2 linked regions of the Actinospica robiniae DSM 44927 genome follow. The protein of the gene in region 2 interacts with the protein of the main gene of each other region in a pairwise test. Links are inferred from orthologs where the notes say so. Each region holds a gene or a part of one and is shown on either strand. Other genes may lie near its edges.

Evidence for each region.
Region 1: the proteins of ACTRO_RS05215 (region 2) and ACTRO_RS09105 interact in binary tests that used the Escherichia coli proteins (3 or more experiments, as listed by UniProt). The link is inferred for Actinospica robiniae DSM 44927 from one-to-one orthologs.

The regions. Positions count from the first base shown.
Region 1 is NZ_KI632511.1:2,152,351-2,166,942, forward strand. Bases 11,458-14,308 are described here. They hold ACTRO_RS09105 (sugar ABC transporter ATP-binding protein), read right to left. Parts: upstream 13,723-14,308; coding sequence 12,193-13,722; downstream 11,458-12,192. Other genes in these bases: ACTRO_RS09100 (ABC transporter permease), read right to left, coding at 11,458-12,196; rhaI (L-rhamnose isomerase), read left to right, coding at 14,044-14,308. Also shown: ACTRO_RS09060 (dihydrolipoyl dehydrogenase family protein), read right to left, coding at 1-1,115; ACTRO_RS09065 (AfsR/SARP family transcriptional regulator), read right to left, coding at 1,264-4,536; ACTRO_RS09070 (SDR family oxidoreductase), read right to left, coding at 4,813-5,517; ACTRO_RS09075 (MFS transporter), read right to left, coding at 5,546-7,018; ACTRO_RS09080 (winged helix-turn-helix transcriptional regulator), read left to right, coding at 7,073-7,591; ACTRO_RS09085 (LacI family DNA-binding transcriptional regulator), read right to left, coding at 7,620-8,630; ACTRO_RS47075 (hypothetical protein), read right to left, coding at 8,707-8,856; rhaS (rhamnose ABC transporter substrate-binding protein), read right to left, coding at 8,929-10,041; ACTRO_RS09095 (ABC transporter permease), read right to left, coding at 10,116-11,162; more of ACTRO_RS09100, read right to left, coding at 11,159-11,457; more of rhaI, read left to right, coding at 14,309-14,592. UniProt on the Escherichia coli protein: Part of the ABC transporter complex RbsABC involved in ribose import. Responsible for energy coupling to the transport system.
Region 2 is NZ_KI632511.1:1,203,349-1,218,089, reverse strand. The notes cover bases 6,610-9,609. They hold ACTRO_RS05215 (ABC transporter permease), read left to right. Parts: upstream 6,610-7,602; coding sequence 7,603-8,616; downstream 8,617-9,609. Other genes in these bases: ACTRO_RS05210 (LacI family DNA-binding transcriptional regulator), read right to left, coding at 8,640-9,609; ACTRO_RS05220 (ABC transporter permease), read left to right, coding at 6,635-7,606; ACTRO_RS05225 (sugar ABC transporter ATP-binding protein), read left to right, coding at 6,610-6,638. In the rest of the region: ACTRO_RS05240 (beta-1,3-glucanase family protein), read left to right, coding at 1-1,468; ACTRO_RS05235 (glycoside hydrolase family 76 protein), read right to left, coding at 1,545-3,386; ACTRO_RS05230 (ABC transporter substrate-binding protein), read left to right, coding at 3,905-5,017; more of ACTRO_RS05225, read left to right, coding at 5,040-6,609; more of ACTRO_RS05210, read right to left, coding at 9,610-9,683; ACTRO_RS05205 (arabinofuranosidase catalytic domain-containing protein), read left to right, coding at 9,934-11,766; ACTRO_RS05200 (DUF4259 domain-containing protein), read right to left, coding at 11,789-12,232; RNA polymerase recycling motor ATPase HelR, read right to left, coding at 12,236-14,419; ACTRO_RS05190 (DEAD/DEAH box helicase), read right to left, coding at 14,584-14,741. UniProt on the Escherichia coli protein: Part of the ABC transporter complex RbsABC involved in ribose import.

The sequences.
Region 1 (14,592 bases), 960 kb from region 2 along the record:
TCGGTGAAGACCACCTGCGGGACCGCAAGCTCGTCGGCGGTGGCCGCGAACGGGCTCCACGCGGTCGGCTCCGCCCGCTCGCCGTGGGCGCGGGCGCCGATCACGGCTCCGGCGATCCGGGCCTGGTACTTGCCCTGGTGGGTGAGCAGCGAGCGCTGGTTCACGTCGCCGACGGCATAGAGCCAGTCGCCGTCGACGTCTCGCACCAGGCAGGAGTCGTCGACCTCGAGCCACGAGCCGGGCTTCAGGCCGACGGTCTCCAGCCCGAGGTCCGCTGTGGCCGGGACCCGCCCGACGGCGAAGAGGATCTCGTCGGACTCGAGCCGTTGCCCGTCGCCGAGCACGGCGGTGACCGGCGCGCCTTCCTGCTCGCCGCGTTCGAGGGCGGTGACCGAGACGCCGAAGCGGACCTGCACGCCGGCCTCCCGCAGGCCGTCGGCCACCAGTTCCCCGGCGAACGACTCCATCCGGCCCAGCAGCGCGTCGCCGCGCACCAGCAGGGTGACCTGCGAGCCGAGCGCCTGCCAGGCGGCGGCCATCTCCACGGCCACCACCCCGCCGCCGACCACCGTCAGGCGGCCGGGCACCTGCTGCGCGCTGGTCGCCTCCCGGCTGGTCCACACCCGCGCACCGGCCAGGCCCGGCAGGTCGCCCGGCACCTGCGCCTGCGTGCCGGTGCACACGGCGACCACGTGCCGGGCGGTGAGCTCCCGCTCCTCGCCCGACGGCGTGCTGACGACGACGCGTCGAGGCCCCTGCAGCCGGGCGTGCCCACGCACCAGCGGCACGCCGACCGAGTCGAGCCAGCCGACCTGGCCGTCGTCCTTCCAGTCCGAGGTGAAGCTGTTGCGCCGGGCCAGCACGGCCGCCGCGTCGAGCGCACCACTCACCGCCTCGCGCGCCCCGGCGACCCGCCGCGCATCCGCCAGCGCCGCGGCCGGCCGCAGCAGCGCCTTGCTCGGCATACACGCCCAGTACGAGCACTCGCCGCCGACGAGTTCGGCTTCGACGATCACGGTGCTGAGTCCGGCGGCCTGGGTCCGGTCGGCCACGTTCTCGCCGACCGGACCGGCGCCGATCACGATCACGTCGTAGACGTCGCCTTCGGAATCCATGGCCACGAGGTGTCCTTCCAGTGCGCAGGGCGGGTTCCACGCGCGGGCGCGCGCTCCCATCCTGCCGTGTTCACCGGCCGCGTGCGCGGGTTGCCGAGCTTCGAGGCGTGTTGCGGTGGCGGGAAGGCGGGAGGAGCGCTGCCGTCGCTCAGAGCGCGGCGAGCCGCTCGGCCGCCGGGACCGCCTGGCGCACGCCAAGCCGCTGATACAGTCCTACCGCCGCGGCCAGTTCCTCTTTCGCGGCTTCGAGCTCGCCGAGTGTTTCGAGACAGCGGGCGACGCCGTCGAGCGCGCGTGCCTCATCCAGCGGGCTCGAGGCCTCCCGGGCCAATTCGAGTGCCTGGCGGTGATGGCCGAGCGCAGCCTTCGCCTGTCCGGTCTCATGGGCGAGTGCGCCGATGCTGTTGAGCACGGCCGCCTGGTTCTGCACGTCCTCGCTGTCGCGGAACATCGCCAGCGAGCGGTCGAGAAGTCCGGCAGCGGCCTCGTTTTCGCCGCTCGCCGCGCGGGTCAGTGCGAGACCGTGCAGCGCGTCGGCTTGTCCCAGAGCGTATCCGCCCTCTTCGAAGATGGCGTATGAGCGCTCGAACAGAACGGTCGCCTCGGCGAGCTCCCCGGCCGCGAGGCCGACGTGGCCGAGGCCCCACCGCGAGATGGCCTCGCCCGCTCGGAAGCCGATCTTGATGTCGATCTCCAGCTTGCGCCGGTAGAGCGAGCCGGCGGCCTCGAAGTCGCCGAGCCACGTCAGGATCTGGCCGCGCAGTCCGAGCGCGTTCGACTCGCCGTGCGCGCTCTCCTCACCCTGATACAGCGCTTGGGCCTGGCGGGCATACTCCTCGGCCTGGCCGAACCCGCCCGTGACCATCAGCGCGTAGGACAAGTCGATCAGCGTGTTCGCCTCCCCGAGCCGGTATCCGGTCCGCCGCCACAGCTGCAATGCGCGCTCCAGCAGGCCCACCGACGCCTCGGCCTGCCCGACGACTTGACGCACCCGTCCGAGTTCGATCAGCGCGGCGGCCTCGCCGTGCAGGTTCTCCGTGTCGCGGAAGACGGCCACCGCCGTCTCGATCAGCTCGGCCGCGGCGGAGAGCTCGCCGCCCACGTGCTTGATCCGGCCGAGTTCGCACAACACGTTGGCCTGTCCCTCGAGCGCGCCGACTTCGCGGTAGCCGTCCAGGGCCTGCTCGCAGAGTTCTGTCGCGACGGGAAGCTGTCCGCTGACGTTCATGATCCGCGCCAGGCGGAACAGCGCCCCGGCCTCTTCCTCCCGCTCGCCGAGGCCGGAGGCCAGATCGGCGGCCTTGCGGTGCAGGGCCGCCGCCTGCGTCCACGGGCCGTGCAGCAGAAGGAACTGGCCCATGCGCTTCGTCAGCGCGATCGCCCGGCGCGGGTCGGTGGCCGCGGCGATGCCCAAGGCGGCGACGAGGTTCGCCTGCTCGGTCTGCATCCAGGCCCGCGCGTCTGCGCGGTCGGACATGACAGGGATCTGACCCGCGGCCGGGCCGGACGAGTCCCTCTCGGCGCGAGCTTGGTCGAAATGGCGGTCGGCCGCCTCGGCTGCGCACAGGTAGTAGTCCAACAGCCGCTCGCGTGCCGCCTCGCGCTGGGCGGTGAGTTCGGATCCTTCGAGCCCGTTGGCGTAGCTGCGCAGTAGATCGTGCATGCGATAGCGGTCCGTGGCGTGCTGGGTCAGCAGATTCTGGTCGAGCAGAGATGCGAGGACGCGCCGGGCCGCAGGGAGGTCCGTCTCGGCGAGGTTCGCCGCGGCGTACACGTCCACGTCCGGGCCGGGCACGAGAGCGAGGCTGCGGAACATGTGCTGCTCGCCGGCTTCGAGGCTCGTGTATGAGGCATCGAACAACGCAGACAGGTTGCGCTCGTCGTCGCGCAGCCGCTCGAGCCGGCCGGCACCGTCGCGCAGCTGCGCGACCAGCTCGGCGATCTTCGGGGCACGCGGATGACGCAGGCTCGCGGCGGCGATGCGGATGGCCAGCGGCATGTTGCCGCACAGCGCGATCAACTCGGCGATCGCCGGGTCACCCTCCGGCAGCCGCCCGGGCCCGGCGACCTTGTGCAGCAACGCGATCGCATCCTGATCCGGCAAGGCATCGAGTGAGAGCAGATAGGCGTCGTCCAGGCCGGAGAGCACGGCACGGCTAGTGATCAGCACCAGGCAGCCCGGCGCTCCCGGCAGCAGCGGGCGGACCTGGGCGGAGTTGGCGGCGTTGTCCAGCAGGATGAGCGTCTTCGTGCCGGCGAGACGCGAGCGGTAGTAGGCCGCGCGTTCGCCGAGATCGCGCGGGATCTGCCGGGGCGCGACGTCGAGCGAGCGCAGCAGATACCCCAGCGCCTCCTCCGCCGTCATCGGGTCCTGATCCGGCGTGAATCCGCGCAGGTCGACGAAGAGCTGGCCGTCGGGGAACCATTCGCCCAGCCGGTGTGCGGCGTGGATCGCCAGGGCAGTCTTGCCGATGCCGGCCATCCCGTCGATCGCGGAGATGACCACCATCCCGGCCTCAGTGCCCTGTCGTGCCTCATCCGCCTCGGCCAGCAGGCGGTCGATCTCGAGGCCCCGGCCCGTGAACGTCCGCACATCCGCGGGAAGTTGGTTCGGTGCTTTGTCGCTCGATGCGCTTGTCGTGCTCGCCGCGCTTGCCGCAGGCGCGGGTGAGGCGACGACCGCCACGTCTCCGCTGAGAATCCGTTGGTGGAGCTGTTGGAGCGAGGCACCCGGCTCGAGGCCCAACTCCGAGACGAGCACCCGACGAGCGTCCTGATACGCGGCGAGCGCCTCGGCCTGCCGGCTGCTACGCGCCAGCGCCAGCATGAGCGATTCGTGCAGCGACTCGCGCAGGGGGAACTCGCGGACGAGGTTGCTCAGCTCCGGAACGAGCTCCTCGTGCAGGCCTCGGTTGAGATCGGCAGTGATCCGCCATTCCCTTGCCTGCAACCGCAATTGGCCGAGACGCAGCAACCACGGCTCGTAGAGCGCGGCGTTGGGCACGTCGGCCAGCGGCTCGCCGCGCCACAGCGCCAGCGCCGCCGCGCACTGGGACGCGGCCGCGTCCCAGTCGCTCTCTGTCAGTGCCTTTCGACCGGCCGAGCACAGCCGCTCGAACTCCTGCGCGTCGAGTTCGCCAGGCCCGAGCTGGATCAGATAGCCCGGTGGCACGGCTTTGATACGCTCCCCCGCGGCGCCGAGACTCTGCCGCAGCCGCGTGACCTGGTTGTAGAGCGGTGTCGCGCTCGACCCGACGAGCCGGTCGCCCCACAGACAGTCCGAGAGCCGGTCGGCCGAGACGACGCTGCCGGCGTTCAGCAGCAGCGCCGCGAGCAGTGCGCGGCGCATCGCGCCGCGCACCTCCACGATCGAACCGTCGTCGGCATGGACCTGGAGGGGCCCCAACACATCGAAGCGCATGCGCGCACCCCTCACCGGTCCGTGGAATCGCGACGGCCAGATGATAATAGCCCTGCCCGCGCGTATGGAAGCCGGAGATCCACGGCATCCGACCAAATCAGAGCCCTGTTACTGCGCCGCGGCTAGGGCGCGTTTGAGGAGTAGCGTCGGATCAGGCCGCGGCGTCTGACGCGTGCGCTCGCAAGGCGCCGGGTCGGGCGCATACTCGGCCGTCTGTAACCGAGCCGGCAACGCAGCGAGCGTGCGTGGCAGGCGTCGCGGCCCCGGCGATACTTCTCAAACGCGCCCGAGGTTTCGGTAGAGGGCTGCGACGCCGCCGGCGAGTCCGGCGCGGACCTGGCGGCTGACGTCGTCGGCGAGGATCTCCGGGTCGCCGGCGGCCAGGCCGTCGAGGGCGATGCGCGCGACGTCGGACGGCTCCATCTTCTCCGCCTCCACGTGCCGGGCCAAGTCAGTGTTCATGTAGCCGACGTGCAGGGCGCTGACCTGCGTGCCCTGCGGGGCGAGCTGCTGGCGGAGCGCGTTCGTCAGCGACCATTCGGCGGACTTCGCGGCGCAGTAGGCGCCGGCTTCGGGCAGGGCGAGCCAGGAGAGGACCGACAGGACGTTGAGTATCGCTCCCCCGCCGTTGGCGGCCAGGTGCGGGGCGAAGGCCCGGCTCATGGCGAGGGTGCCGAAGTAGTGCGTGCGCATCTCCAGGTCGATGTCGGCCAGGTCGCCGTGCAGGAGCGAGGCGCCGGTGGAGCTGCCCGCGTTGTTGATCAGGAGGCTGACGTCGCCGAGTTCGGCGGCCACGCGGGCGACTTGAGCGTGGTCGGTGATGTCGAGCTGGACCGGCGTGGCACCGGGCAGGTCGACGGTCCGCGGGTCGCGGGCCGCGGCGTAGACCCGGGCTCCGCGCTCGAGGAGCTGCCGGGCCAGGTGAGAGCCGAGGCCGCGGTTGGCTCCGGTGACCAGGGCGGTGGATCCTTCGATCTTCATGGCGTTTTCCTTTGCGGGTGAGGGCGGGTCAGCGGGCCGGGGCGGCTTCGGCGGCGGGCGCCGATGCGTCCGAGGTGGTGACGGCCGGGAGGTGCGGTTCGGAGGCCCGGCGCAGGACGGTGAGGGCCGGGATGACGCCGGCCAGGGAGATCGCCGCGGTGGTCCACCAGACCCGGTGGAACGCGGTGGTCGCGACGGCCGCGTCGTGGGTCGCGTCGCCGAGGATGGCCACGGTGATCGCGACGCCGAGGGCGAGGCCGGTCTGGCGGATCATGTTGACGACGCCGGAGCCGGTGGCGAACGAGTGGGCCGGCAGGGACACGGTGGCGCTGGACATCACCGTGGGCAGGGTCAGCCCGACTCCGACGCCGGTCAGCAGCATCCCGCCGAGCACGCCGGCGGCGTAGTCCGGGTGCGCGTGGGCGCCGACGGCCCACCAGACGATGCCGGCGGTGAAGGCGACGCTGCCCGCGGCCGAGGTGAGGCCCGGGCCGAATCTGCGGATCACCCGCCCGGCCACCAGGAAGGACATGGGCGGGACCATCAGCGGGCCGGGGGCTATCGCCAGGCCTGCGCGCAGGGCCGTCCAGCCCCACACCTGCTGCTCGAAAAGCACGATCGAGAGCAGCATCGCGCCCATGCCGACGGAGAAGAACACGGCGATCACCGAAGCTCCGGTGAAGGCGGGCGAGGCGAACAGGCTGGGGTGGATGAGCGGTGTACGGCTGCGGGCCGTGTGCGCGGCCAGGCCGGCCAGCAGGAGCGCGGCGGCCGCGAGGACGGCCAGGATCCGGGGCGAGGACCATCCCCATGCCCCGCCCTGGACCAGGCCGAGGGTGAGGGCGGCCACACCGGCGGTGACCAGGACCGCGCCGAGCGGGTCGGGGCGTTCGATGGCCTGGCCGGGCAGGCGCGGCAGCCAGCGCGCACCGAGGACGAGCACGGCGAGCCCGATCGGCACGTTGACCAGGAAGACCAGCCGCCAGTCGACCGCGACGAGCAGTCCGCCCACGACCGGACCGAGCGAGGCTGCGACGCCGCCGAACGCGGTCCAGGCCCGGACCGCGCCGGCGCGCTTCTCGCGGGGGTAGGCGGCCAGCAGCAGGCTGAGCGAGGTCGGGGTGAGCAGCGCGGCGCCGGCGGCCTGAAGCACCCGGAAGCCGATGAGCATGCCCACGCCCGCCGAGACCGCACAGCCGGCCGAGGCCAGGGTGAACAGGGCGACGCCGAGCAGGAAGGCCCGGTCGCGCCGGTAGCGGTCGGCGAGCCGCCCGAAGAAGACCAGTAGTGCGGCGTAGACGATCGCGTAGGCGTTGAGCACCCAGGACAGTTCGCCGATGTCGCCGGCATGCAGGTCGGTCGCGATGCGCGGCAGGGCCACGTTGACGATGAACAGGTCGAGCGAGGAGAGCGCGACCCCGACCGAGACGATCAGCAGCACCTGGCCGGGGGTGGCCACGCGCCCCCGGGCTCCCGCCCCGGGCTGACTATTGATAACCATAGCTAGAACCTAGGCGGCTGGCTATGACTTCGTCAAGCCAGCTAAGATGGGGGCATGGCAGTCGACGAGAAGGCAGGCGGGAACGGGGCGGACCCGACGGTGCGGATGACCGGCGCGCTCGATCCGCGCGGCGGCTGGACCGCCTCGGGGTGCACGGTGGCCAAGGCGGTGGACGTGGTCGGCAACCGCTCCGCGTTCCTGATGCTGCGCGAAGCGTTCTACGGCACGACCCGGTTCGACGACTTCGCCGAGCGGGTCGGAGTGACGGAGTCGGTGGCCGCGGCGCGGCTCAAGAGCCTGGTCGAGGACGGTCTGCTGGAGAAGCGCCCGTACCGCGAGCCCGGCGAGCGCACCCGGTACGACTACCACCTGACCGAGAAGGGCGCGGACTTCTTCCCGGTGATCACGGCACTGATGCAGTGGGGCGAGCGCTGGCTCGAGCCCTCCGGCGTGGAGATGCGCCACCGCGGGTGCGGGGCACTCGTGCACGCCGAACTGCGCTGCACGCACGGACACGCCGTGGACGTGCGGGAGACCGACCTCGTCCCCAAGGCGAAGGCTGAGGTTCGCTGACGCCGCAGCGGCGGCGCCTGACTGCGGGTCAGGGACGCCCGACGAGCGTGGAGCGGCGCACGACCAGCTCCGGCTGGAGCACGACCTGGCGGTGCTGGTGCTCGCCGGCGCCGTCGGTCTCCTCCAGCAGCATCTCGGCGGCGAGGCGGCCCATGGCGGCGGCCGGCTGGCGGACCGAGGTGAGCGGCACGGCCGCGGCGGAGGCGAACTCGATGTCGTCGTAGCCGACGATGGCGATGTCGCGCGGCACGTTGAGCCCGGCGGCGAAAAGGGCCTGCAGCATGCCGAGCGCGAGCAGATCGTTGGCGCAGAACACTGCGGTCGGGCGATGGGGCAGGCCGAGCAGCCGGGCGCCGGCGTCGCGGCCGGCGGCGACGTCGAGGGTCTCGGTGGGAAGCTCGGTGAGGGCTTCGGAGCCGAGGCCCGACTCGGCCAACACCGCCAGCGCGCCGGCCCGGCGGTCCCGGATCTGATGCAGGTGGGAGGGCCCGCTGACGTAGGCGATGTTGCGGTGGCCGGCGTCGAGCAGGTGACGCACCGCCAACGTGCCGCCGACGACGTCGTCGACCGACACCGAGCAGCCGCCGCCTCCCGCGCCGACCCGGTCCACCAGCACGAACGGTATGGCGTTGCGGCGCAGGCTCTGCACGGTCTGGCCGCTGTCGTCGGCGGGCGTGAGCAGGACGCCGCGCACCCGCTGCTCGGCGAACAGCGCCAGGTACTCGGCCTCCTCGCGTGCGCTCTGGTTGCTGTTGCAGACCATCACGCCCAGGCCGGCGCGGCGCGCGGTGCGCTCGGCGCCGCGGGCGATGTCGACGAAGAACGGGTTGCCCATGTCGAGCACGAGCAGCCCCATGATGCGGCTGTGCCCGGCCCGCAGCTGCCGGGCGTGCTCGCTGCGCACGTAGCCGAGTTCGGCGATGACGGCCTGGACCCGCTGGCGGGTGTCCGCGGCGACCGAGTCGGGACGGTTGATGACGTTCGAGACCGTGCCGACCGACACACCCGCGTGCCGCGCGACGTCCTTGATGCCGACCATGGATACCTTCAGTCCGTCCTGCGTGCTCGATGCGGCGTAACGGCCCCCGCCTGGCCGTTTCGCTGCCATGTTAGGGCTAGGGCGCGTTTGAGGCCGCGCCGGGCGGGGCGGCGAGACGGAAGATCTCGGGCAGCGGGGCCATGGCGGCGTCGGGCGCGGTGCGCCTGCGCCGGTACTCGGCCAGACGCTCCGGCCGGATCTGCAGAGTGAAGCAGACTCGCTGCACGATGATCGCCCTCTCAGATGTGGATGCGCCGTCCCGGTGTGTCGCCACCGGGACGGCGCACGGTCGGTGGAATCAGAAGTTGAACTGGCCGATGTTGGATTTGTCGAACACGGTCGGCTGGCCGAGCGTCACCACGCCCTGCGCGCCGACGGTGAAGGAACCGAGGTCCCCGGCCGTGAAGGTCTGGCCCTGGGCGCCGGTGATCTGGCCGGAGGCGAGCGCCACGCAGGCGTACGCGGCGAGCTCGCCGAGCTTGGCCGGGTCCCACAGCTCGAAGGCCTGCACGGTGCCGTCGGTGACGTAGGCGCGCATGTCGTTGGGCGTGCCGAGGCCGGTCAGCAGGACCTTGCCCTTGTACTTCGAGCCGTCCAGGTACTGCGCGGCGGCCTTGATGCCCACCGTCGTCGGCGAGATGATGCCCTTGAGGTTCGGGTACTGCTGCAGCAGGCCCTGGGTTTGCTGGAACGAGGTCTGCGCGTCGTCGTTGCCGTAAGCGATCTTGACTAGCTTCATCTTCGAGTACTGCGGCTTCTTCAGCTCGTCCTGCATGTACCCGATCCAGGTGTTCTGGTTCGTCGCGGTCTGCGCGGCGGAGAGAATGGCGATGTCACCGGTGTAGTCGAGTTCCTTGCCCAGCAGGTCCACCTCGGATCGGCCGATGTCCTCGGCGCTGGCCTGGGAGATGAAGATCTGCCGGCAGTCGGCGTTGGTGTCGGAGTCGTAGGTGACGACCTTGATGCCGTTGGCCATGGCCTGCTTGAGCGAGGTGCACAGGGCGCCCGGATCCTGGGCGGAGACGGCGATCGCGGAGACCTTCTGCTGGGTCAGTGTATTGACGTAGGAGACCTGGCCGGCGGTGTCCGTGGCCGAGGTGGTGCCGACTTCCTTGTAGGTCTCGCCCAGTGTCGTGAGCGCGGATTTGCCGCCGCCGTCCGAGATGGTGAAGTACGGATTGTTGACCTGCTTGGGCAGGAACGCCACGGTCAGCCCGGTCTTGGTGGCGGCGTTCGCGTTCGCCGAGGAGCTCGAACCGGCCACGGCCGCGGTGGACGCGGCGGCATCGGTCGAGCTCTTCGTCGCCCCGCTGCACGCAGACAGGCCCACAGCGAGCAGACCGCTTGCGGCCGCGGCCGCGAGCACGCGTGCCTTGACGGGGTGACCGCGGAACGGGTGAGCGTTGATCATGACTCTTCCTCTCGTGAAGGGCGACGCCGGTGTCGTTCCAGTCGTGGGGAACAGAAGGTGGTCCGACCGGTGGCTCAGGCTGTGGTCGCCGCGCCGGCCGGTAGGGCGGTGTGTGCTCGGCGGGCGCGGGCCGTGGCGATCTGCCGGGCGACGCGCGGGCCGAGGACGGAGATGACGAGCAGGACCCCGGTCACGACGATCTGTGATTGCGCCGAGACGTTGAGCAGGCTCATCACGTTCTGCAGGGTGCCGAGCAGGAACACCCCGGCGAGCGCGCCGCCGAGGGTGCCGCGTCCGCCGTCGAAGTCGACGCCGCCGAGTAGCACCGCGGCCACGACGGACAGTTCGAGGCCTGTGGCGTTGTCGTAGGTGGCGCTGGCGTAGTGCAGCACCCAGAACACGCCGGTGAGCGAGGAGACGAGGCCGGTGGCGACGAACAGCGACGCCTTGACCCGCTTGACGCGCAGCCCCGCGAACCAAGCGGCCTCGGGTGAGGCGCCGATGGCGAACACCGAGCGGCCGAAGCCGGTGGCGTGCAGGACGACGACGGCGATCACGGCCAGGACCAGCCAGGGGATCGCGGCCGTCGGGATGAAGCTGCCGCCGATCCGGCCGGAGCCGAAGTTCAGATAGGACTGCGGGAAATCGGTCACGGAGTTCGCGCCGAGCACGATCTGCGCGATTCCCCGGTAGGCGGCCATCGTGCCGATCGTCACGGCCAGGGAGGGCAGGCCGAGCCGAGTGACCAACAGAGCGTTGACGAGCCCGCACACGACGCCGAGTACCGCGCAGATCAGGATGATCATGTTGATGTTCATGCCGTCGTTCCACAGCGCGCCCATGACCGAGCCGGACAGTCCGACCGTCGAGCCGACGGACAGGTCGATCTCGCCCGAGGCCACCAGCATCGTCATCGGCAGCGCGATCGCCGCGATGGGCAAAGCGTTGCCGATCAGAAAGCTGATGTTCAGTGCATTGCTGAAGTCCCCGACGAACGCGTACGACGCGAGGATCAGCACGATCAGCAGAGCACTGACGACGGTGTCCCAGCGCACCGCGCCGCCCCATCGCCGCGCCGAGGCTGCCGGGCGGGTCACGGATGTCAGGGTCTTCTCGGTCATCGGGCGCTCCTCGCCGCTCGGGCCCGCTTGCGCAGCAGGTCGGCGATCCGCAGGGCCACGACCCGGTCCACCGAGATGGCCAACAGCAGCAGGACTCCGTCGATCGCCTCGACCCACACCGAGCTGACGCCGATGGCGGGCAGGACGCTGTTGATGGAGGTCAGCAGCAGGGCACCGAGTGCGGCGCCGTAGACGCTGCCGGAACCCCCGGTGAAGCCGACGCCGCCGACCACGACCGCGCTGACCACGGTCAGCTCGTATCCGGTGCCGGTGGCGGCGTCGGAGTAGCCGAACCGCGCCAGATAGAGCGCGCCGGCCAGACCCGCCAAAGCGCCGCACAGGATGAAGGCCCCGAAGACACGCTTGCGCGTTGCCACGCCGGCCAAGGCTGCTGCCTGCGGATTCGAGCCGAGCGCGTAGCACTCGCGGCCGCTGCGGTAGTTGCGCAGATAGTAGGCCACTGCGATCAGCACGACGGCGGCGAGGATCGCCAGATACGGGATCGCCCAGATGCCGTCGTGCCCGAAGGTGGTGAACCCGGAGGGCAGCTGCGCCGCGGTGACCTCTCGCGAGCCGACCCACACCGAGTCGAGGCCGCGGATGATGTAGAGCGTGCCGAGCGTCACCACCAGCGAGGGAACCCTGCCGAGGCCGACCAGTAGCCCGTTGAGCACGCCGAACACCGCGCCTACGACGATCGCGATGAGCGCGGCGACGACGGGGCTGCCGCCGCCCTGCATATAGTCGCCGGCTGCGAACGCTGAGACGCCGAGCACGGAGCCGACCGAGAGATCGACATTGCGAGTGATGACGACGACGGCCTCGCCGACCGCGACGAGCACGAGGACGGTCGCGTTGAGCAGCAGATCCTTGATGCCCTGCTCGGACAGGAAGGAGCTGTTGTCGATCTGCGTCGCCAGCAACATGAGTACGAGCACGGCGAGGATCGCCAGTTCGCGCATCTTCAGGACCCGATCGAGCAGGCTCGCGGGCGCTTGCGCCGCGACGTGCACGGGTTCGAGGGTGGCGGTCACGCGCCGCTCCTGTTCGTCGTTCCGGTGGCCGCGGCCATCACCGACTGCTCGGTGGCCTCGCTCCGGGGTATCTCGGCGCTGATCCGGCCCTCGTGCATGACCAGCACGCGGTCGGCCATGCCGAGGATCTCCGGCAGGTCGGAGGAGATCATCAGGACCGCGACACCGTCGGCGGCCAGTTGCGAGAGCAGCCGGTGTACTTCGGCCTTGGTCCCGACGTCGATGCCGCGGGTCGGCTCGTCCACGATCAGCACGGCCGGCTTGGTGGCCAGCCACTTGGCCAGCACCACCTTCTGCTGGTTGCCGCCCGAGAGGGTCCCGACCAGGTCGCCCAGCCGTGCGTACTTGACCTGCAGCTTCGTCGCCCAGTCGAACGCCCGGTCGCGCTCGCCGGTGCGGCTCATCAGCCCGGCTGTGGAGGTCTCCTTCAGCCCGCTCAGGCCGATGTTGCGCTCGATCGACATCTCCATCACCAGGCCCTGCGCCCGCCGATCCTCCGGCACGAGCGCCAGCCCGGCGGCCATCGCAAGGCTCGGTGACCCGGGTCGCAGGATCCTGCCGTCGACCGTCACGCTGCCGGCGTCCCACTTGTCGACGCCGAACACCGCCCGGGCGACCTCGCTGCGCCCAGCACCTACCAGCCCTGCCAGCCCGACGATCTCGCCACGCCTGACCTGGAAGGAGACGTCAGTGAACACGCCCTCCCGCGTCAGCCTGCCGACCTCCAACGCCACCGCGCCGACCGTCGGGTCGTGCTGCTTGGGATACAGCTCCTCGAGCGTGCGCCCGACCATCCGCTGCACCAGATCCGACTCGGTCAGCCCGGCAACCGGCTCGCTCGCGACGAACGAGCCGTCCCGCAGAGTCGTCACCCGCTGGCAGAGTTCGAAGATCTCCTCGAGCCGATGCGAGATGAACAGCACCGCCGCGCCTTGCTCGCGCAGCGTGCGCACCACCGCGAACAGCCGAGCCACCTCGCTGCCGGTCAACGCTGCGGTCGGCTCGTCCATGATCAGCACCCCGGCATCGAAAGACAGGGCCTTGGCGATCTCCACGAGCTGCTGGTCCGCGATCGACAGGCCGCGAGCGGGCCGGTCCGGATCCATGTCCACGCCCAGGCGGACGAAGAGCGACGCAGCTGCCTTATATACCGCGCGATGGTCGACCCGGCCGAACGAGCGCTTCGGCTGGCGGCCCATGAAGATGTTCTCGGCGACGGAGAGGTCGGGGAAGAGCGTCGGCTCCTGGTAGATCACGGCCACGCCGGCGTCGCGGGCGTCCGCGGGCCCGGCGAAGTCGACCGGCGAACCGTCCAGCAGCACGGTGCCCTCGTCCGGACGGTGCACGCCCGCCAGCACCTTGATCAAGGTGGACTTGCCGGCGCCGTTCTCGCCGGCCAGCGCGTGCGCCTCGCCGGCGTGGAGCTGGAGGGAGACCGCGCGCAGAGCGCGCACCGCACCGAAGGACTTGCTCACCCCCTCGAGCGCGAGGACCGGAACCCGCGGTTCCTGGTCGGCTGTCGTCATAAGGCGGGACTCCTGATCGTTTCGGCAGCTGAGGCAGGCTGTGAAATGTTTCAGAGGAATTGCCCGGGAGGCTAGCCTCGGCGCCGAGGGTCGTCAAGGGACTTGCCATCGTCCATGCTGCAGTCGGTGGAGGAGTGTTTGCTCAGCAAGATCGAGAAACTGAAACGGTTTCAGCTAGGCGGGTTCAGCGCGGTAGAACCTCGACTCGGAGGCCTTGACGGGCCTCAGGTTGCTGACTACCTTTGCGCAATACTTGAAACGATTCATGACTCAGCGGGCGGAGTTCCCGCTGCCGCGGCCGCGTGACCGAGAAGAGTGAGCATGTCTGACATACCGGCCGTGAAGGCGGCGCTGGCGGCGCAGGTGATCGAGACTCCGTCGTGGGGCTACGGGAACTCGGGCACGCGCTTCCGGGTCTTTCCACAGGCCGGTGTGCCGCGCGATCCGTTCGAGAAGCTGGCGGACGCGGCGGCGGTGCACGCGGTGACGGGAGTTGCGGCGCCGGTGTCGCTGCACATCCCCTGGGACAGGGTCGCGGACTACGGCAAGCTGGCTGAGCATGCGGCGGGTCTGGGTGTCCGGATCGGGATGATCAACTCGAACACCTTCCAGGACGAGGACTACAAGCTCGGCAGCGTCTGCCACCCAGACCCGCGTGTGCGCCGCAAAGCGATCGATCATCTCCTCGAGTGCGTCGACATCATGGACGCGACCGGGTCGGACTCGCTCAAGCTCTGGTTCGCGGATGGCACCAATTACCCGGGCCAGGACGACATCGTGGCACGGCAGGACCGGCTGTTCGAGGCGTTGACCGCGGTCTACGCGCGGCTGGGTGACGGTCAGCGGCTGGTGCTGGAGTACAAGCTCTTC
Region 2 (14,741 bases):
CTACCCCTCCTCGCCGTCCGCCACCGGCTCGGCCCTCGGCGCCAACTGCGCGATCCCGCTCGGCGCGCCCGGCAGCACCACCACGATCACCATCCCGCACATCGCCGGCGGCCGGCTGTGGTTCTCCGTCGGCGCCCCGCTCACTTTCCTGCTCAACCCCGGCCCGGCGCTGGTCGAGCCGTCGGTGACCAACCCGTCCGACCCGAACATCAACCTCACCTGGGATTTCTGCGAGTTCACCTTCAACAGCGCGCAGCTGTACGCGAACATCAGCTACGTCGACTTCGTCTGCCTGCCGATCTCGCTGAAGCTGACCAACTCCGCCGGCGCGGTCCAGTCGGTCTCCGGCATGCCGGCCAACGGGCTGAGCACCGTCTGCTCGAACCTGATCGCGCAGCACAACGCCGACGGCGCGGGCTGGAACCAGCTGGTGGTGACCTCCTCCAGCGGTGCCAACCTGCGGGCGCTGAGCCCGAACAACGGCATCGTCAAGAACTCCTCGCTCTTCTCCGGCTACTACCAGTCCTACGTGAACCAGGTCTGGTCCAAGTACGCGAGCAGCTCGCTGACCGTGGACACCCAGGCGTCCTGGGGGAGCGTGAACGGCAGCGTCTCCGGCGGCGTGCTCAGCTTCCCGGGCGTCGGCAGCTTCGCCCAGCCCTCGGCCGCCGACATCTTCAGCTGCAGCACCGGCCCCTTCGCCAACGCCTCCGGCGAGATGGGCGCGCTGATCGCCCGGATCAGCGCGGCGTTCAACCGCAGCACCCTGCTGACCGACACGAACCAGCCGGACGGCGAGAACCCGGCGAACTACTACGCCAACTCGATCACCAACCACTACGCCCGGATCGTGCACGCGGCGAACCTCGACGGCCGCGGCTACGCCTTCCCGTACGACGACGTGACGCCGAACGGCGGCGTCGACCAGTCCGGGTTCGTCGCCGACGGCAACCCGGTGCTCTGGACCGTGGCCGTCGGCGGCGGCACCGCCACCGGCTCCACTCCGAGCCCGTCGGCCTCGGCCACCGCGACCGGCGGTTCCGGCGGCACCGCGATCAGCGCGTACTCGACCATCCAGGCCGAGAGCTACAGCTCCAGCAACGGCACCCAGACCGAGACGACGACGGACACCGGCGGCGGGCAGGACGTCGGCTACATCCACAACGGCTGCTGGCTCGCCTACAACAACGTCAACTTCGGCTCCGCCGGCGCCACGCAGTTCAAGGCGCGCGTCGCCTCCGGCGCGGCCGCCGGCATCAGCGGACTGATCGAGGTCTGCATCGACAGCCCGACCGCGACGCCCGTCGGCAGCTTCGCCGTCGGCTCGACCGGCGGTTGGCAGACCTGGGAGACCGTCCCGGCCAACATCTCCAAGGTGACCGGGACGCACACGGTCTACCTGGTCTTCTCCAGCGGCCAGTCCGCGGACTACGTGAACGTGAACTGGTTCACCTTCGCGCAGTCCTGATACACGCAACGCCGGAGGCCCGGCGCGGAGTCAGTGCTCTGATGCCGCGCCGGGCCAGCCGGCAAGCTCATCCCTCCTATGGCGCCGCCAACAGTGCTTCGAGCGCGCTCGCCTGCGTGCGCCAGTCGCTGACGTTCGGGTTCGAGCCGGAGCTCTGGCCGGACCAGCGTTCGCCCAGATGGTTGAGCGAGTCGCGGTCGTTGTTCCAGATCGACGTCGCCTGGGCGTCCAGGAACGTCGTGTACGCACCGCCGGCGGCGCTGTTCAACTCCGCGAGGTAGCGCACGAACACGCCCTTGAACTGCTTCTGGTTGTCGTCGCAGGTCGCCGAAAGTGTGTCGCAGGACTCTGTCAGTACGCCGTTCGTCACCAGAGCGGAGGAGCCGATGGCCGAGTTCGCGAGGTAGCGCGCCTCGCTGAGGTCCGACGCGTCGCCGGTCGCGTGCCACATCTCCACCGCCGCGCCGATCGCCAGGCCCTGGTTGTAGCTCCAGACCGTCTGGCCGTTGTTCGTGCACGAAGACGTCTGGCCGTCGTTGACGAGCCCCGACGAGTTGATCATTCCGCTGGAGCGGAACCAGTTCCACGCCGTGGTGGCGCGGGAGAGCCAGGCGGTGTCGCCGGAGATCCGGTTGTGCAGAGAAGCGGTGAGCAGCACGTAGAGGCCGTTCGTGACAGCGTTCTTGTACGTCTTCTGCTGGTTCCACCACACGCCGCCGCCGCAGGTGCCGGAGCTGTCCCACAGGGTATTGACGTAGTCGGCGATGGTGACGGCCTCGTTGAGGTAAGCCTGGTTGCCGGTCAGGTCGTAGGCGTCGATCCAGGCCATCGCCCACCACTCGGAGTCATCGGTGGCCTGGCTGATGAAGTCGCCCTGGATCGCGTCGGAGCTGCGGGTGCCGGCTGGGAAGGCGACCCGGTCGACCTGGTAGGTGCGGTTGACGATCCACTCGTACCGGGTGTCGCCGGTCTGCCGGGTGTAGTCGATGATCGCGGTCAGCGCGACGGCGGAATTCCACCAGCTCGACGGCCACCAGGCGTTGTAGGGGTCGTAGGAGTACATCAGCGCGTCCGCGGCGGCGCTGGTGCGCACGGAGGTGGACCGGGCCCAGGCGGTGCAGCTGCCGTTCTGGCCGGTGACCGCTCGGCCGCAGGCGCGCACGGCGCCGCCGTAGAGCCGGCCGAGGGTGTCGTCGATGTTGATCTCGACGGTCTGCGTCCCGGTCGCGCCGGACGGCACGCTCACCCGGCCTTCGGATGAGCCGTCCGGCCAGCTCGAGCCCTCGTTCCAGGAGCGGTCCAGCCACACCTCGTCGCCGGGCGCGCCGCCGGAGATCGAGGCCCAGGCCATGCCGGAGGAGTCGACGTGCAGCGAGATGTCGCGGCCGCTGAGCGTGGTGTCGGGCACCGGCTGGGTGTTGCCGGTCGAGCCGCTGCTCGCGGCGCCGTCGCAGCGGGTCGTGCAGACCTGCGCGTGGACCCAGCTCGTGCAGACCACGCCGGCGGCGTCACCGCAGGCGCGCACGACGGCGCGGCGGTGATCGGAGGGGTCGTACATGTTGTACATCAGGGTTCGGGTTCCGGTCCACGTACTCGGGATCCAGGCCTGGCCGAGCAGTCCGTCCCAGGTGCTCCCACCGTCCCAGGAACGGTCGATCCACACCGAGTCGTTCAGCTTGCCGTCGTCGATGCTGGCCCAGGCCATAGCGTCCACGTCGTCCACGTGCAGTTCGATGACGCGGCCGTTCTCGTTCAGGTTCGCCGTCGGGAACGTCTCCTGCTGCGCGAGCGAGGGGTCGCGGGTGTCGCAGTACAGGGCGCAGACGGCGGAGGCGGCGGCGGCCGGCGGGGCCGCGCCGAGTAACAGGGGAAGGGCCGCGGCAAAGGCGGCCAGCAGGGGTAGCAGAGCTCTGCGCATGCGTACCTCCCGATGTGCGTGGGCGCTTGGAAGCGTCGTGGCGGACGCCGCCCGACCCGTGGCCCCGGTCTCCATCCGCTGGACCGGGGCCACGGGGGCTCGGGCGCGCTGAGGGTGCTGTGGGCTGTGGGTTGCGGACTCGTGGTGCCGTGGGCGGGCTCGCGGACGGACTGTGCGGGCAGCCCGATACAACGATGTAAGTCCTTATTCAGACACGATCCTGACGGTGCGTCAAGCATCCGTCACCTTCAGGTTCCGGAACCTGATGCGCTTTCGGCCAATGCCGCCGGAATCACCGCAGCTGAGCCGCGATATCTGTCCACACCGGTCAGATTCCGCCGGAAATAGCGGGCTTGACAGCGTCTCAGGGCCGTGCGTCAATGTCGCTGCATCGTTGGAATTTCTCAGCTTCGATGCCTTGCTCCCTCACGGGCACCCCGCACCGCGATTCCCTCCGCCGCGCCGACCGGCCGGTCAGGCGTGTTTTGATCCGTTGACGAGGAAGTGACCCCCATCCCATGCACAGCTCTCCGCGTAGCGCCCTCCCCACCCGTCCGGTCGCCGCGGCCGCCCTGGCCGCCCTGTGCCTGGCCGGCGCCGCCTCCTGCGCCAAGTCGGCCACCGGCTCGAACACCGCGGCCGCGGCCACCGGCACCGCCGGCGCCCAGCAGGTGGTCAGCGCGGCCGCCTCCGGCCCCGGCTGCACGTATCAGACTTATGCCGGCGGCGTGCCGAAGCTGGATCTGACCGACGGCTCGACCGTGGTCGGCTTCTCCCAGTCCGAGTCGACCAGCAACCCGTTCCGGGCCACCGAGACCGACTCGATCACCGCGCAGGCCAAGGCACTGGGCATCAAGCTGATCCAGCGCAACGCCGACGCCGACGTGAACGCCCAGAACTCGCAGATCGAGGACATGATCGCGCAGGGCGCCAAGGTCCTGATCGTGGCGCCGGAGAACTCGGCCGGCCTCGGCCCGGCGCTGGCCGAGGCGAAGCAGAAGAAGATCCCGGTGCTCACCATCGACCGCACCGCGAACGGCACCGCGTGCAGCGATTTCATCGCTTTCATCGGCTCGAACTTCTACGGCCAGGCGCAGATCGCCGCGGACGACCTGGCGACCGCGACCAACGGCACCGCCAAGGTGGCCATCCTCTCCGGCACGCCGGGCAACAACGTCACCACCGACCGGACCAACGGCTTCCAGGCCGAGGTCAAGGCCAAGTACCCGAACCTGACCGTGGTCGCCTCGCAGACCGCGAACTTCGACCAGACCGACGGCCAGACCGTGATGGCCCAGCTGCTGCAGGCCGACCCGGGCATCACCGCCGTCTACGCCGAGAACGACGAGATGGCCCTCGGCGCGATCCAGGCCATCAAGGCCGCCGGGAAGACGCCGGGCAAGGACATCAAGATCGTCTCCATCGACGGCACCCAGCAGTGCGTGCAGGACGTCGCGAGCGGCACCGTCTACGCCGACATCGAGACCAACCCGCGCTTCGGCCCGCTGGCCTTCTCCTCGCTCGAGGCCTTCTACGGCGCCGGCGGCGTGGCCGACAAGGTGATCATCAAGGACAACCACTTCACCCAGGCCAACGCGCAGCAGGCGCTGTCCGGCGGCGAGGTCTACTAGAGCCGCCGGGCGGAGCCGAGCCATGCCGATCGAGACATCGCAGCCGCCGCCGGGCCCCGAGCCCGGCGCGGCCCCGCCGGGGCTCGAAGCCCGCGGCCTGACCAAGTCCTTCGCCGGAGTGCACGCCCTGCGCGGGGTGGACCTGCTGGTCCGCCCCGGCGAGGTGCACGCCCTGATGGGGGAGAACGGCGCCGGCAAGTCCACCCTGATCAAGCTGGTCACCGGGGTCTACCGGCCGGACGGCGGCACGATCCGGCTGGCCGGGGCCGAGCGCGCCTTCCGCACCCCGCTGGAGGCGCAGGCTGCCGGCATCTCGACGATCTACCAGGAGGTCAACCTGGTCCCGATGATGTCGGTGGCGCGCAACCTCTTCCTCGGCCGGGAGCCGCGCCGGCTCGGCCTGGTCGACCTGCGCACGCTCAACCGCGAGGCCGCCGAGATCCTGGCCCGCTACGGCGTGCACGCCGACGTGACCGCGCCCGTGCACACGCTCGGGCTCGGCGCGCGGCAGATGGTGGCCCTCGCCCGGGCGGTGCACACCCGCGCCCGGGTGGTGATCATGGACGAGCCGACCTCGAGTCTCGAACCCCGCGAGGTCGCCACTCTCTTCCGCGTCATCAGGGGTCTGCGGGAGCAGGACGTAGCGGTGGTCTTCGTCAGCCACCGGCTGGAAGAGCTGTACGAGATCTGCGACGCCGTCACCGTGCTGCGCGACGGCCGCACCGTGCACGGCGGCCCGATGGCCGAGCTGCCCCGGATGCGGCTGGTCTCGCTCATGCTCGGGCGCGACGTCGCCGCCGCCCGGGACGGCCGGGTCACCGCGTTCACCGAGACCCGGCGGCAGCCGCTCCCGGCCGAGGCGCCGGCCCTGAGCATCAGCGGACTGACGGACCGGCACCGGCTGCGCGGAGTCGCCCTGGACGTCGCGCCCGGCGAGATTGTCGGGCTCGGCGGCCTGCTCGGAGCAGGCCGCAGCGAGACCGCGCAGGCCGTGATCGGCGCCCGGCCGGCCGCCGGGACCGTGCGCGTCGGCGGCCGGGCCGTACGGCGGCGCAGTCCGAAGAGCGCGATCCGGGCCGGGGTGGCGATGCTCGCCGAGGACCGCAAGGCCGAGGGCATCATCCCCGGGCTCTCGGTGCGGGAGAACATCGTGCTCGCGGCGCTGCCCCGGCTCTCCCGGGCCGGGGTCGTCTCCGCCGCGAAGCAGCAGGGCGTCGTCGAGTTCTTCATCGACCGGCTCCGGATCAAGGCCTCGAGCCCGGAGCAGAAGGTCGAGGACCTCTCCGGCGGCAACCAGCAGAAAGTGCTGCTCGCGCGGTGGATGTGCCTGAAACCCAGCGTGCTGCTGCTCGACGAGCCCACCCGGGGTATCGACGTGGGCGCGAAGGCGCAGGTGCAGGCGATCATCGACGAGCTCGCCGCGGAGGGTGTCGGCGTGCTGCTGATCTCCTCCGAGCTCGACGAGCTGATCGAGGGCTCGGACCGGATCATCGTGCTCAAGTCCGGCGTCGTCGAGGCCAGGCTCGAAGGCGAGCAGGTCGGCGCGGACGAGCTGATGCGGGCCCTGGCCGGCGACGAGAGGGAGACCGCCGAGGGGCCGGGGGAGGAGGGCGCGCCGTGACCACCGCGACCATCGAACCCACCGACGGGCGCGGTCCGCGCGTGCGCGCCCTCGACCTCGCCCAGCGCTACGGCGTCTACGCGGCCCTGGCCGTCCTGCTCGCCGTCGCGACCTCGCTCGACACCCAGTTCCTGTCCGGGTCCAACCTGCGGGTCCAGCTGTTCCAGACCGCTCCGACCCTGCTCGTCTCGCTCGGCATGGCCCTGGTGATCGGCACCGAGGGGGTGGACCTGTCGGTGGGCGCCACGATCGCGCTCGCCGCCTCGATCATTCCGCTCTATCTCGGCTACGGCCCGGTGCTCGCGATCGGCCTCGCGCTGCTGATGGGCGCCGTGGCCGGACTGCTCGGCGGCGCCATGGTGGCGTTCGCCGGCGTGCAGCCGATCGTGGCCACGCTCGCGCTGATGATCGGACTGCGCGGCGTCGCCGAACTGCTCAACGGCGACGCGGCCAAGCCGGTGCTGGATGCGACCGTACTCGGCCTCGGCGAGAACACCCTGCTCGGCGTTCCGGTGATGGCCTGGATCGCGGCGGCAGTCACCCTCGCGGTCGGCTTCACCGTCCGGCGCACGACCTTCGGGCGGCAGCTCGTCGCGGTCGGGGACAACAAGCGCGCGAGCCTGCTGGCCGGCCTGCCGGTGCAGCGGATCCTCGTCACCGTCTACGTGGTCTCGGGCGTGCTGGCCGCGCTGGCCGGAGTGCTCATCGTCGGGCACGGCGCCGAGGCCGACCCGGCGAATCAGGGATTGGATATGGAGCTGAACGCGATCACCGCGGTGGTGGTCGGCGGCACGCCGCTGACCGGCGGCCGGGTGCGCGTGCTCGGCACCGTGGCAGGAGCCTTATTCATGCAGCTGGCCACGGCCGTGCTGATCCAGCACAACGTCCCCGCCTCCACGACGCAGATCGTCGAGGCGGCGCTGATCTGCCTGGCCGTGTACGCCTCGAGGGATCGGGGGACGCGATGAGCCTGCGCACCACCGCGCACGCGGCCTCCGCCCCGGCTCCGCGGCCACACGCCGACCTGCGCGAGACCCCGCGCGAACGCTGGATCCGCCGGGCCGAGCGGCGCGGGCCGCTGATCGTCCTGGTGCTGGTGTGCGGCATCGCGACGGCGGCTTCCCCGTCCTTCGCCTCCTGGTCCGACATCAGCACCATCCTGGGCGGCAACGCGTTCGTCTGGCTGCTCGCGCTCGGGATGACCTTCGTGATCACCACCGGCGGCATCGACCTGTCGGTCGGCTCGCTCTACGCACTCGGCGGCGTGCTCGCCGCGCGCGGCGCGAGCACCGGCGGTTGGGCCTCGATCCTGTTGCCGCTCGCGGTGTGCGCCGCCTGGGGAGCGGTCCAGGGGCTGCTGATCGCGTACGGACGGATGGCGCCGTTCATCGTCACGCTGGCCGGACTGCTCGGCGCGCGCGGCCTGCTCCAGGCGCTGACCGATCAGGGTTCGACGACGTACCTGGTACCGCAGGGTTCGTGGTTCCTGCGCCTCGGCGCCGGCACCTGGGTCCCAGTCGGGATCGTCGCAGTGCTCTTTCTAGCCGGCTGGGTGCTGATGGAGCGCACCGGGTACGGCGCGAACCTCACCGCGATCGGCGGCAACGAGAACTCCGCGGTGCTGCTCGGCCTGCCCGTCGCCCGGACGAAGGTGCTCGTCTACCTGCTCTCCGGGACCCTCGCCGGCGCGGCCGGCGCGCTCGGCGGTGCGCGGCTCGGCTCCGGCGTGACCACGGTCGGCGTCGGCTACGAGCTGACCGCCATCGCCTCCGTGGTGATCGGCGGCACGCTGCTGACCGGCGGCTACGGCACGATCGGCGGAACCGTCTGCGGCGTGCTGCTGCTCGCGGTCATCCACCAGCTGATCGACCGTTACCTCTCGCAGTACGGCTCGGCCATGACGAACGCCGTCGACGGCGGCTTCCTGGCCCTGGTCGTACTGGCCCAGGCCGCCCTCGAGCGATCCCGCCGAAGGTGACCCCGATGGCTGCCGGGCGACGCTCAGCTCGGCCGGCTGCTCTCCCGGACCACCAGGCGGTGGCCCGGCTGGATCAGCCGGCCGGGCTCGGCGTCGCCCACCGATATCCGGTGCAGCAGCGCGTCCACCGCCGCCTCCGCGATCCCGGTCTTGTCCGGGGCGATCGTGGTCAGCGCCGGTATCGCGTATTCGGCCTCTTCCACGTCGTCGAAGCCGACCAGCGCGATGTCCTCCGGCACCCGCAGCCCGGCCTCGTGGATCGCCCGCAGCGCGCCGAGCGCCATCAGGTCGTTGAAGCAGAACACGGCGTCGGGCCGGGCCGGGAGCTTGAGCAGCCGGCGCATCGCGGCCGCGCCGTCCGGCCGGAAGTACGCGCGCACCGGCGGGCACAGGGCCGGCTCGGGCGCGATGCCCGCCTCCACCAGCGCCGCCCGGTAGCCGGCCATCCGCTGCTGCGCGGTGGCCCGCGGGCTCGGGTCCTGCCAGCCGATCGCGGCGATCCGGCGCCGGCCGCCGGCCACCAGGTGCGCCACCGCCTCGCGCGCGGCGGCCACGTTGTCGATGTGCACGTGGTCGCAGACCAGGCCGAAGTCCGCCTCGCCGAGCAGCACCAGCGGGATCTGCCGCTCCCGGGCGGCCAGCTCGTGCTGGTCCAGGCCGAGCGGGCTGAGGATCACCCCGTCGATCATCGGATCGCCCAGGCCGCTGGCGATGCGCAGCTCGGCCCGCGGGTCCCCGGCGGTGTCGTCCATCAGCACCGTGCACCCGTGCCGCCGGGCCGCCGCGATCACCTCGACCGCGAGCTCGGCGAAGTAGGGCGAGGGCAGCTCCGGGAAGGCCAGCGCGATCATGCCGCTGCGGCCGGTGCGCAGCCGGCGGGCCATCACATTGGGCTGATACCCGAGTGCGTCGATGGCCGCCTGCACCCGCGCCCGGGTGCGCTCGGCCACGTGCTCGGCGCCGTTGACCACGTTGGACACCGTCTTGACCGACACCCCCGCCGCTTCGGCCACGTCCTTGAGCCGCGCGGCCGAGCCGGCGGCGTTCGCCCCACCCGTCGTGGTCACAGTGCTCCGTCTCCTGGTTCGGATCGGTCCGGCGCGCCGGATTACGACGTGAGAATACCGCATTTGCTGACAATCAGCGCAAAGTTCTTACGCACCGGTCCGACGGCCGCGGCGCGCGGCCCGCCGCCGATCCCGGTCGCGACGATTCGAACACTGAACAACAAAACCCTTCAAGCGCAGACGGAATAACACTTCCGTCACAGCTTTCCGGAACTCGCTCCCACCGACTGACAGAAAGCACAGCCTCACCATGCGCTTCTTCCCCCGCGGCCGCCGCAAGGCCGCACTCCTCGCCGTCGCCGCGCTGGTCTCCGGCCTGTTCATCGCCGCCCCCACCGCCGCCTCGGCCGCCACCGCCCAGCTGCCCTGCGACGTCTACGCCTCCGCCGGCACCCCGTGCGTGGCCGCGCACAGCACCGTGCGTGCGCTGTACGCCTCCTACAACGGCTCGCTCTACCAGGTGCGCCGCGCCTCGGACGGGGCCACCCTGAACATCGGGGTGACCGCCGCCGGCGGATACGCGAACGCCAACGCGCAGGACGTCTTCTGCGCCGACACCGTATGCACCATCACCGAGATCTACGACCAGTCATCGGATCACAATAACCTGACCATCGAGGGCGGCGGCGGGGCCAACGGCAACGCCGACGTCGCGGCCAACGCCAACGCCGTGCCGATCACCGTCGGCGGTACGAAGGTCTACGGCGTCTACGTCGGCCCCGGCGTCGGCTACCGCGACGACTCGACCACCGGCATCCCCACCGGCGGCCAGGCCCAGGGCGCGTACATGGTCGCCAGCGGCACGCACGTGAACGCGGGCTGCTGCTTCGACTACGGCAACGCCGAGACCAACAACGACGACAACGGCAACGGCCACATGGAGGCGGTCAACCTCGGCACGAGCTGTTGGGCCTCGCCGTGCACGGGCTCCGGACCCTGGGTCACCGGGGACCTGGAGAACGGGCTCTACATGGGCGCCGGCTCGAACGCGAGCGAGGGCTCGAACAACAGCCAGTTCGTCACCGCGCTGGTGAAGTCGAACAACCAGACCACCTTCGAGGTCAAGGGCGGCGACTCCCAGTCCGGCTCGCTCAGCACCTGGTACAACGGCGCGCTCCCGCCCAACGGCTACCAGCCGATGCACCTCGAGGGCGCGATCGTGCTCGGCACCGGCGGTGACAACTCCAACGCCTCGATCGGCTCCTTCTTCGAGGGCGTGGTCACCTCCGGCGAGCCCACAGACGCCGCCGACAACGCGGTCCAGGCCGACATCGTCGCAGCCGGCTACACCGGCAACAGCGGTGGCAGTCCGCGCGGCGGCACCATCACCCTGCCCGGCGGCCAGTGCGTGGACGTCGCCGCCGACGACTCGGGCGGCGACCTCGCCCACGTCCAGCTGTGGAGCTGCCAGAGCTACGCGATCGACCAGCACTGGACGCACAACACCGACGGCTCGCTCGAGACCCTGGGGCGCTGCCTGGACATCGACGGCAACGGCACCGCCGTCGGGACCAAGGTGGAGCTCTGGGACTGCAACGGCGTCGGCGGGCAGAAGTGGATCCAGCAGTCCAACGGCGCGCTGCTCAATCCGCAATCAGGACTCTGCCTCGACGACCCGAGCGCCAACACCGCCAACGGCACCCAGCTGCAGATCTACACCTGCAACGGCACCGTGGCGCAGGCGTTCTCGGTCAACGGCGGCGGCCCGATCGACGCACCGGGCAACCAGTGCGTGGACGTCACCGGCGACGACAACGGCGTCGACGCCGCAGGAGTGCAGCTGTGGGACTGCCAGCCCTACGCTGCCGACCAGCACTGGTACCACAACTCCAACGGCTCGCTCGAGACCCTGGGGCGCTGCCTGGACATCGACGGCAACGGCACCGCCGTCGGGACCAAGGTGGAGCTCTGGGACTGCAACGGCGTGGGCGGCCAGGTCTGGCAGCAGCAGTCCAACGGCTCGCTGCTCAATCCGCAATCAGGCCTCTGCCTCGATGACCCGAGCGGCAACACGTCGAACGGGACACAGCTGCAGATCTACACCTGCAACGGCACCGCGGCGCAGCAGTTCAAGCTGATTTAGCTCTCTGCCACGCCGCACGCGCTCACCGGCCGACCTCGAAGACCGCTATCCGGCCTTCGGGGTCGGCCAGCGCGGCGCGCAGGCGGTGCATCGAGGAGTGCCACGGGCCCTCACCGCCCGAGCCCTCCTCCCACAGCTCCCGCAGTTCGCTCTTGTCGGCCATGACGCGGTCCACGGCGCGGATGGCCAGGTCGACGAAATCCTTCGGCAGAGCGGGAATCGGCTGCTTCGGGCCGTGATGCCTCGGCGAGAGGCCTTCATTGCCCGGCACGCCCGCGGCGACCAGCGCTGCGGCCGCCACCGCGTGCGCTCCTTCGTCGTAGTCCAGGTAGCCGTCGTTGTCGATCGCGGCCACCAGCGCTGCGCGGATCATCTCGGGTCGCTCCGATTCGGGCACATCGTCGAGGTCGTCGGCGAAGTCCGCCGCGTCGTCGTTGTCGAACGGCTCCACGTCCCAAGTGCCCATTGTTCATGACCCCTCTCCTTGCTCATCAACAGGATGCACAGCAGTGTGCACCAAGATGACGAGTTCGCGCGTCGCCCGGGTCATCGCGACGTAGCGGTCCACCGCTCCCTCGACGCCGGTGCCGAAGCGCTCCGGATCGACCAGGACGACGAGGTCGAATTCGAGCCCCTTCGCCAGTTGCGGAGTGAGCGAGAGTACCCGATCCGACGCCGGATACGCGGGATCGCCGATGACGCAGGCGACACCTTCGGCGTTCTGGGCCTGCCAGGCCTCGATGATCGCGTCCAGCTCGGCGACATCCCCGTGCCGGACGGGCAGATCGGCGCTGCGGATCGAGGTCGGCACGTTGGCGTCGGGCAGCGCGGCGCGGATGACCGGCTCGGCGTGCGCCATGATCTCCTGCGGCGTTCGATAATTGATACTCAACGACGCCAGCCCGATCCGGTCGAAGCCGACGCGTTCCAACCGCTCCCGCCACGTCTCGGCGAAGCCGTGCCGAGCCTGCGCCCGGTCGCCGACGATCGTGAAACTCCGCGACGGGCAGCGCTGCAGCAGCATCCGCCACTGCGCGTCGGACAGCTCCTGGGCTTCGTCGACGATGACGTGCGCGAACGGCCCGGCGAGCAGATCAGGGTCCTTTTTCGTCAGCGCCTCCTCGTCGACCAGGACGCTCTGCAGGTCCTCCACCCTCAGCATCGTCACCAGCCCTTCGCCGTCGTCGTCGGCGGCGATCAGGTCGGCCACGACGGTGTTCACGCGGTCGCGCTCCGCCGCGACGTCCGCCGCATGCCGGCGCTCCCGATGCGCTGCCTCAGGGTCGCCGAGCCGCCGCCGTGCCTCGTCCAGCAACGGCAGATCGGCGACCGTCCAGGCCTGCGGCTCGGCGCGTCGCAGGGTACGGATGTCGTCCGCGCTGAGCCAGGGTGCGCACATGCGGAGATACGCGGGCACCGACCACAGGTCCCCGACGAGATCCGCGGCGTCGAGGATCGGCCACGCGCGCTCGAGCGTCTCGCGCAGTTCGCGGTTGCGCTCGAGCGAAGCGCGCAGCTGCGTCTCCGGCACGTCCTCGTCGTGCTTGTCGATCAGGATCCTGAGCAACTCCTCCCAGATCAGTTGCCGGGCCTCGTTATGCGGCGTCCCCGGATCCGGCGCCTCGAAGGCCTCGGCCCAGTCCGCGACGCTCAGGCGCACGTCCTCCCAGTCGGTCTCGACGAGCAGCGGCTTGCCGGGCGGCTCCTCGTAGAACCGGACAGCGGGCTCGATCGCGTCGACCATCGCCGCGGACGACTTGAGTGCGGCCACGCGGGCGTCGTCCTCGGCCGCGGCGTCGGCGCCCTCGGCGACCAGGTCGCGCAGCATGCACGTCTGCACACCCTCCTCACCGAGACTCGGCAGCACGTCCGAAACGTAAGCCAGATAAGGGCGATGCGGTCCGACGAACAGGACGGCGCCGCGGTGAGCCCCGACGTGCGGGTCGGAGTAGACGAGATAGGCCGCGCGGTGCAACGCCACCACGGTCTTGCCGGTGCCCGGGCCGCCGTCGACCACGAGTGCGCCGTGCGAGCCGGCCCGGATGATCGCATCCTGATCCGCCTGGATGGTGCCGAGTACGTCCCGCATCCGGGTAGAGCGGTCGTGGCCGAGACTCGCGATGAAAGCCGACTGGTCGTCGAGCGCGGCGTGGCCCTCGAGCCCGTCCGGGGTGAAAACCTCGTCCCAGTAGTCGCCGATCCGGCCCCGAGCCCAGCGGTACCGGCGCCGGCTGGCCAGGCCCATCGGGTTGGCGTGCGTCGCGCCGAAGAACGGCTCGGCCGCCGGCGTGCGCCAATCCAGCAGCAGCCGTCGCCCGGCCGCGTCGGTGAGCCCGAGCCGGCCGACGTACACCGGCTCGCCGCCGTCCGCGCCGACCATGCGCCCGAGGCACAGGTCGAGCCCGAAGCGGCGCAGCGCGCGCAGCCGGGCGGAGAGCCGGTAGACCTCCAGGTCCCGGTCCATCGCGGCCTGCCCCTTGCCGCCGGGTGCCCGGCGGGTGGCGTCGAGCCGATCGGAGAGCTCGGCGATCGTCTGCTCCAGGCTGCGCGCGACGGCGGCGAGATGCCGCTCGTCGGCGGCGATCAGCTTCGCATCGGCTTTGGCGGCGAGTCGGTCGGGCAGGGCGAAGGCACTGGCGGTCAGCTGCGTCACGGCATCGGCTCCTGTGGTTCTCAAGTTCTCTGGCCTCGGCCGATGATTGTGCGCCGCCGAGGGGGCCTTGCCGCAAGGCCCCCTGTGTGTTATAAGTTGAGAATGGAGGAGAGTGCCTTTGCCTCTCCCTGTCTCGATCCGGCATCCGCCGAGGTCACCGCGACTCAGCCCACGGCGTCGAGCTGCTCGGTGCCCCTGCTCTTCCCGACACCCTCGCTCTTGAGGCCCAGTCGCTCCCGTTCGGCCGCGATCACCTGACGGGCCATCGCCTGCCCGCCCACCGCCTCCGGCATCGCCTCGGCCGTGTCGCTGCGCCGGGCGA